DNA from 3 places in the Rhodoferax sp. EU05-FHT12H12 genome. Region 2 is predicted to be linked to each of the others. Evidence: predicted binding sites of a transcription regulator. Region 2 holds the regulator's gene; each other region holds the start of a gene.
The links. The regulator FNR, encoded in region 2, switches genes on or off when oxygen is low (the NO sensors DNR and NnrR bind a similar motif). The targets are predictions, from matches to a motif close to TTGATNNNNATCAA.
Positions count from the first base shown of each region.

Region 1: a site for FNR is predicted at 818-831, ahead of AC3WS7_RS17420 (hemerythrin domain-containing protein). Genes of this name have one in related genera too.
Region 3: a site for FNR is predicted at 998-1,011, ahead of AC3WS7_RS06325 (potassium channel family protein). Genes of this name have one in related genera too.

Region 1 is NZ_JBYTDI010000008.1:18,289-20,481, forward strand. It holds gene AC3WS7_RS17415 (2OG-Fe dioxygenase family protein) at 1-721, opposite strand, end outside; gene AC3WS7_RS17420 (hemerythrin domain-containing protein) at 886-1,389, shown strand; gene AC3WS7_RS17425 (YitT family protein) at 1,403-2,017, shown strand; gene AC3WS7_RS17430 (DUF1003 domain-containing protein) at 2,072-2,193, shown strand, end outside.
Region 2 is NZ_JBYTDI010000001.1:73,366-75,558, forward strand. It holds gene ccoG (cytochrome c oxidase accessory protein CcoG) at 1-189, shown strand, start outside; gene AC3WS7_RS00325 (FixH family protein) at 199-474, shown strand; gene AC3WS7_RS00330 (hypothetical protein) at 492-728, shown strand; gene fnr (fumarate/nitrate reduction transcriptional regulator Fnr) at 729-1,448, opposite strand; gene hemN (oxygen-independent coproporphyrinogen III oxidase) at 1,645-2,193, shown strand, end outside.
Region 3 is NZ_JBYTDI010000002.1:333,009-335,201, forward strand. It holds gene AC3WS7_RS06315 (serine/threonine protein kinase) at 1-162, opposite strand, end outside; gene AC3WS7_RS06320 (metallophosphoesterase family protein) at 159-911, opposite strand; gene AC3WS7_RS06325 (potassium channel family protein) at 1,046-1,471, shown strand; gene AC3WS7_RS06330 (organic hydroperoxide resistance protein) at 1,498-1,926, opposite strand; gene AC3WS7_RS06335 (MarR family winged helix-turn-helix transcriptional regulator) at 2,003-2,193, opposite strand, start outside.

The sequences.
Region 1 (2,193 bases), on a different contig from region 2:
TGCCCGCCCTCAGGGTCACCACCAGGGTGTCGCGGTGGCCACCGTCGGCCACCGGCTGGATGGGCGTGGACTCGTGGATCACGCGCGGATCGTCCAGCAACAAGAGGGACCAGGGTTCGGACAGGGTGAAGCGCTGGCCATTGGGGCCAGTAGCGTCAAACACGCGGGTTTCACCGCCCTTCACACCCTCGCGCGCCACCAGAAACACGGCCACCAGGTCCACACCGTCACGGTGTGCGCCCTCGGGCGTGGGGCGGCCAATGCCGTCCGTGGTGTCGATGCGGAACTGGTGTGCCTCGGTGTACCAGGGTTGCGCGCCCTTGAGCTGGCTGCACACCTGGCCCAGCCAGGCCAGCAGGTGCTGCCAGACGGGCTGCGCCACCAGGGCCGCCGACATGGGATCGAAGTGGCGCTGCATGCCACCGTGCAAGGCGTTGTATTCCACCGGCTGCCAGTGCGGGCGGTGTGGGGCCAGCGTCACGGCGGCGCCTTCCACCACAAAGCAGGCGTGGCGGCGGCGCCGGTAGCGGCCACCATCGCGCAGGTAGGCGTCGGGTGGCAGGTCGTCCCACAGGGGGCGCCAGGCCAGCAGGGCCGCCAGGTCCAGCCCGGCCAGCGCCGCCACCTGCTGCGGCCTCACCACGGCATAACCCTGGCTGCGCAGGGTGGCGTCCAGGTCCTGGGGAGCGGCAATGGCGGGGGGCGCAAAAGAAAGGGTCATGGCAGGCGTGAAGCGGGATAAAGCCGGGAACAAGGCACCAATGGGCAGCCACCGGTGGGCTGCGCGGCATTATCAACCCAGAAGAGTGCACCCCCGCTGATGTGGGTCAAGACGCCCCGCAGCCCAGTTGGCTAATCTGGTGTCCACTTTTTGGAGACGCCCGCATGACCCCCACCGCACCACACCCCGACACCCTGCAATGGAGCGACGCACTCGCCCTGGACATGCCAGTGATGGACGAAACCCACCAGGAGTTTGTGGAGCTGCTGGCCGAGGTGGTGCAGGCCGCGGACGACGTGCTGCTGCCGCGCTGGTCCGCCCTGATTGCCCACACGCAAGACCACTTTGACCGGGAAGACCAGTGGATGCAAGACACCGGCTTTGCCGCCGGCAACTGCCACGCCACCCAGCACAAAGTCATTCTGCAGGTGATGCGCGAAGGCGAGGCGCGCGGCCACGGTGGCGACCTGGCCGTGGTGCGCCAGATGGCGCGCGAGCTGGGCCTGTGGTTCCCGCAGCACGCGCAAAGCATGGACGCATCCCTGGCATTGCACTTGCGTTCGGCCGGCTACGACCCCCGCACCGGCGCGCTGAGCCAGCCCGAGCGCCTGCCTGCGCAAGCCATCCACGGTTGTGGCGGCAGTTGCGGGGACACGGCCACCGCCTGACACTGCCACACCTATGCCCGAAACCACCCCACCCGATCTGCGCCACGGCCCTCTTGAAGACCTCCAGGCCCTGCTGACCGGCACCACATTTGTGGCGCTGGGCGTGCTGATGTTCAAGCAGTTGGGCTTGCTGACCGGAGGCACGGCAGGCGTGGCCTTCTGGCTGCACTACGCAACCGGCTGGAACTTCGGGCTGGTGTTTTTTGCCATCAACCTGCCGTTTTACGCACTGGCCTGGCGGCGCATGGGGCGCACGTTCACGCTCAAAACCTTTGCCGCGGTGGCCCTGCTGGCCGCCCTGACCAATCTGCTGCCCCAGTGGCTGGGCTTTGCGCACCTGCACCCGGTGGCCACCGCCCTGATTGGCGGCGTGCTCATGGGCACAGGCATGCTGATTTTGTTTCGCCACCGGGCCAGCCTGGGTGGTTTTAATGTGCTGGTGCTTTACCTGCAAGAAACACGCGGCTGGCGCGCCGGGCGCATCCAGATGGCGCTGGACTGCACCATCGTGCTGCTGGCCTTTGCCGTGACCGACTGGCAACACGTGCTGCTCAGCGTGCTGGGCGCTATAGCCTTGAACCAGACCCTGGCCACCAACCACCGCGCCGGGCGCTACATGGCGCACTGAGCGGCCAACCACAGAAGGCGCACACTGGGGCCTTCCTCCACCGCAAAGCCCGCCATGCCCCCACACACGGCCCCAGCCACCCCCCCTCCCTTGGCGGTGGACCTGCACCAGCTCGCGCTGCTGCGCGAACACCGGCGTACCCACCGGCGCAAGCACCCACCCCGGGTCATCGCCGC
Region 2 (2,193 bases):
GGCATCAGCATCCAGTTGGACAGCCCTACCGTTGCCATTGGTGCTACCCAGGCGCGCTGGGTCGCGGTCCGGGTGCAAGTGCCATATGAGGCCGTCCCCGCAGGCTCACACGCCATCCAATTTGAAGTGGCCGATGCGGAGCACAAGATGGCCGTGACCGAAAAATCGGTGTTTATCGTTCCCCGTTAAGGATTCACCATGGACTCTCCTTCTATCTCCTCCCAACCCTGGTGGCACTTTGGCCACGTCTGGTTGGTGTTGTCTGGCCCGGCCATTGTGGTGGTCGCCGGCTTCGTCACGCTGTACCTGGCCATGTCCGGTGCAGACCCGGTGGTGGACCAAAACTACTACCAAAAGGGCATTGAGATCAACCGTACGCTGGAAGGTGCCCCGGAGAGCCTGGCGCCCGCCATGCAAGCGCGTAACCACGCTGCGACGGGCGTCAAAGCGCCTGTGGCCCAGTCCAAACCCTGATTCCCAAGAGGCGCACCATGCCCAAAGTCAAATGGACAGCAATTGTGTGGCCTGCTTTTTTGACGGCGTGTTTGCTGGAGGTGTTGGTGTTCGCGTTTGTCGACCCGCATGAGTTGCACTGGCTGGGGCGGCCTGTGGAGTTCTCGCGCCAGGGTGTTTACACCGTGGCGTTCTTTGTGTTTTGGGTGATCGCGCTGGTCGCCAGTGGACTGGCAGCACTGCTGTGTCTCAGCCCTGCAGAGGTCAACGACTGATCAGTTGCAGACTTTAGGATTCACGATGTCTTTGAGGGCATCGGTGTTCAAGATGCGCACGTGACGCTGTTTCACTTCCACGATGCCGTCTTCCACAAACTTTGAAAAAGTGCGGCTGACGGTTTCGAGCTTGAGGCCGAGGTAGCTGCCAATTTCTTCGCGCGTCATGCGCAGTACCAACTCCGACTGCGAGAAGCCGCGTGCGTGCAACCGCTGCACCAGGTTCAACAGGAAGGCGGCCAGGCGCTCTTCGGCGCGCATGCTGCCCAGCAGCAGCATGACGCCGTTCTCCCGCACGATCTCGCGGCTCATGATCTTGTGCACGTGGCGCTGCAGTGCGTTCACTTCGCGTGACAGTTCTTCAATGCGCTCAAAGGGCATAACGCAGACTTCGGCGTCTTCCAGCGCCACGGCGTCGCAGGTGTGGTGATCGTTGACGATGCCGTCCAGACCAATTACTTCACCCGCCATCTGAAAGCCGGTGACCTGGTCACGCCCGTCCTCCGAGGCCACGCAGGTCTTGAAGAAGCCGGTGCGAATGGCGTAGAGGCTGGTAAAACGCTCGCCATTGCGGAAGAGGGTGCTACCCCGTTTGACTTTGCGGCGGCTGGCCACCACATCGTCAATCTTCTCCAGTTCGCTGGGGCTCAGACCCAGGGGCATGCAGAGTTCACGCAGGTTGCAGTTGGAGCAGGCGACCTTGATGGTGTGCGGGCTCAGGGGCGCGGTTGGTACGGGCGTGATGGCAATGTGCGCATGCGCCTCGCCTGGTTTGCCGGATGGAGTGCTTGGTTCAAACATGTGGTTCCCCTGATGCAAGTCAATTATCCGCCTTGGCACCCATCGCGGGCTTGATCTGTATCAATGTCCGCCGCGGGCGTTTGGGCGACATTTGTGATGCCAGTTTGGAGTATCCATGAACGCCGTCCTCGACACCCCGCCCATCTCTGAAAATTTGTTGACCCGTTTTGACGTTTCGGGGCCGCGCTACACCTCCTACCCGACGGCAGACCGCTTTGTCGAAGCCTTCACCGCGGATGACTATGCCCAGGCACTGGCCCAGCGCCGTAGCGGCGCCGCTGCCTTGGCGCTACCCTTGTCCCTGTATGTGCATATTCCCTTTTGCGAGTCGCTATGCTACTACTGCGCCTGCAACAAAATCATCACCAAGCACCATGACAAGGCAGCGACCTACCTGCGCTACCTGAGCCGCGAGGTGGACCTGCATACCGCGTGCATCGGTACCGGCCAGACCGTGAGCCAGTTGCACCTGGGTGGCGGCAGCCCCACCTTCTTGAGTGACGCCGAGTTGGGCGAGCTGATGGGCATGCTGCGGCGCAATTTCAACCTCGCGCCCGGCGGCGAATACTCCATTGAAGTGGACCCCCGCACCATTGACGCGCAGCGTCTGGACACCCTGGCCGAGCTCGGCTTCAACCGTCTGAGCTTTGGGGTCCAGGATTTT
Region 3 (2,193 bases), on a different contig from region 2:
GTCGCCCGCGGTCATGCGCGGAATTTTCATGGCCATGGCGAAGCCGGGGCCGGGGCGGCCATCGGCATAGACCACGCGGTAGATATGGGCCATGCCGCCGGAGTGGATGCACTCCTCGATGGTGAATCCGTCCAGGGTGGCGCCGGGTTCCAGCAGTTTCATCGTCCTTCCTCCAGCCGGTGGGCAAAGAACTCGGGCAGGCCGGCGCGGCGGATGGCGGCGGCGGCGCTGTAGTGGTCGTAGGGCACGCGGTGGAAGGTGAGCTGCGCGCGTTCGGTGTCCAGCACGGCGTACATGGCCTGTGGGTTGCCGTCGCGTGGCTGGCCCACCGAGCCCACGGTGGCCAGCCACTGCCGGTGTTTGGGCACGGGTACGGGCACGCCGGCTTGCGGGGTGAACATCATCAGCCCGTCGGTAGCGCCGCGGTAGTACAGGGTTTGCAGGTGCACATGGCCACCAAAGACATAACGCACCCCCGGCCACTCATTGGCAGCATTCAGGCTGGCGGTGGCGGCGCGTTGGTCGTAGACATAGCGCCACAGTTCGGGGCCATCGGCGCTGGCGTGGACCAGCAGCACCGTTTCCAGGTGGTGGGTGAAGGGCAGGGTGTCCATCCACAGGCGCTGCAGGGGGCTGAGCTGCTGGTGCGTCCAGCTGGCGGTGCTGTCGCCCACGGTCTTGATGGTGGCCGGGGGGTGCACGGCCATCTCGTCGTGGTTGCCCTTGAGGACGATGGCGCCTTCTTCGGTGAGCAGGGTGATCCGCTCCACCACCTCCGCCGGGTTGGCCCCGTAGCCCACCAGGTCGCCCAGAAAGGCAAAACGCTGTACCTGCTGCGCGCGGGCATGGGCCAGGCAGGCGTCCAGCGCCTGGATATTGCCGTGAATGTCCGACAGCAAGGCCAGTCTCATCAAGTCTCCCAAATATCTTTGTCCATGCCCACCATCATGCCGCGGTCGGCTGACGACAAGTTTGCAGCGCGCCTTGCGGCTGATGATTGACGCAGGTCAAATGCGCGCTGCTGTGCCCGGCCTAGAGTGAATCCATGCGCAAAGGCAAACTGCACAAACTCGTCATCGGCCGCCGTGGCTTGCTCTACTCCTTGGGCCTGTGTGTACTGATTTTGGGCTTGGGCGGGATGGGGTTTTGGCTCTTGGAGCCACAGGCACAAACATTTTCTGACGGTCTGTGGCTCGCCTTCACCACCGCCGCCACGGTGGGCTATGGCGATATCGTGCCCAGTACCCATGCGTCGCGCAGCTTTTCGGTGGTGGTGGTGTTGATGGGGTTGGCGGTGTTGTCGCTGGTGACTGCGTCTGTGGCTGCCATGCTGGTGGAGGTGGAAGAGCGCGAGGTGGACAGCGAGCTGATGCGTGAAATCCATGCGCTGCGCCTGGAGGTGCGGTATTTGCGCGATGCGGTGCAAAGCCGGGCAGAGGCAAGCAGCCAAAAAAAAGCCGACCCGGTTTAAGCAGGTCGGCTCTTGGCAAATGCGGGTCAGACCACAGTGATGGTCACATCAATATTGCCGCGGGTGGCGTTGGAGTAGGGGCACACTTGGTGAGCCTTGTCCACCAGGGCTTGCGCTGCGGCCTTGTCCATGCCGGGGATGGAGACTTCCAGTTGCACTTCGATACCGAAGCCCTGGGGGATCTGGCCAATGCCCACGGTGGCGTTGATGCTGGTGTCTGCGGGCAAGGCAATCTTTTGCGTGCCGGCCACAAACTTCATGGCACCGATGAAGCAGGCGCTGTAGCCGGAGGCAAACAGCTGCTCAGGGTTCACACCGCCACCAGGGCCGCCCATTTCCTTGGGCACAGCAAGTTTCAGGTCCAGCAAGCCGTCAGAGGTGCGGGTGGTGCCGTCGCGGCCGCCGGTGGAGGTGGCGTGGGCTTGGTAAATCACTTTTTCGATCTTGTTGCTCATGGCGCTTCTTTCATAAAGTGCTGCGGTGTGTTGCAGCGGGGTGGGTAATGGGGACTGTCGGGGGAGGGGGGGGCCGTCAGGTGGCAGCGGTCAGGCGCTGGCGCAGGGCTTGTACCTGCTGGGTCAGGTGCATCAGCTCGCTCAGTGGGCAGTCGGCGGCGGCCAGCACACAGGCCGGAATGCGCGCGGCCTGTACCTTGAGGCCGCGGCCCTTGGACGTCAAAAACACTTCCACGCGGCGCTCATCGGCGGCGCTGCGCTGGCGGC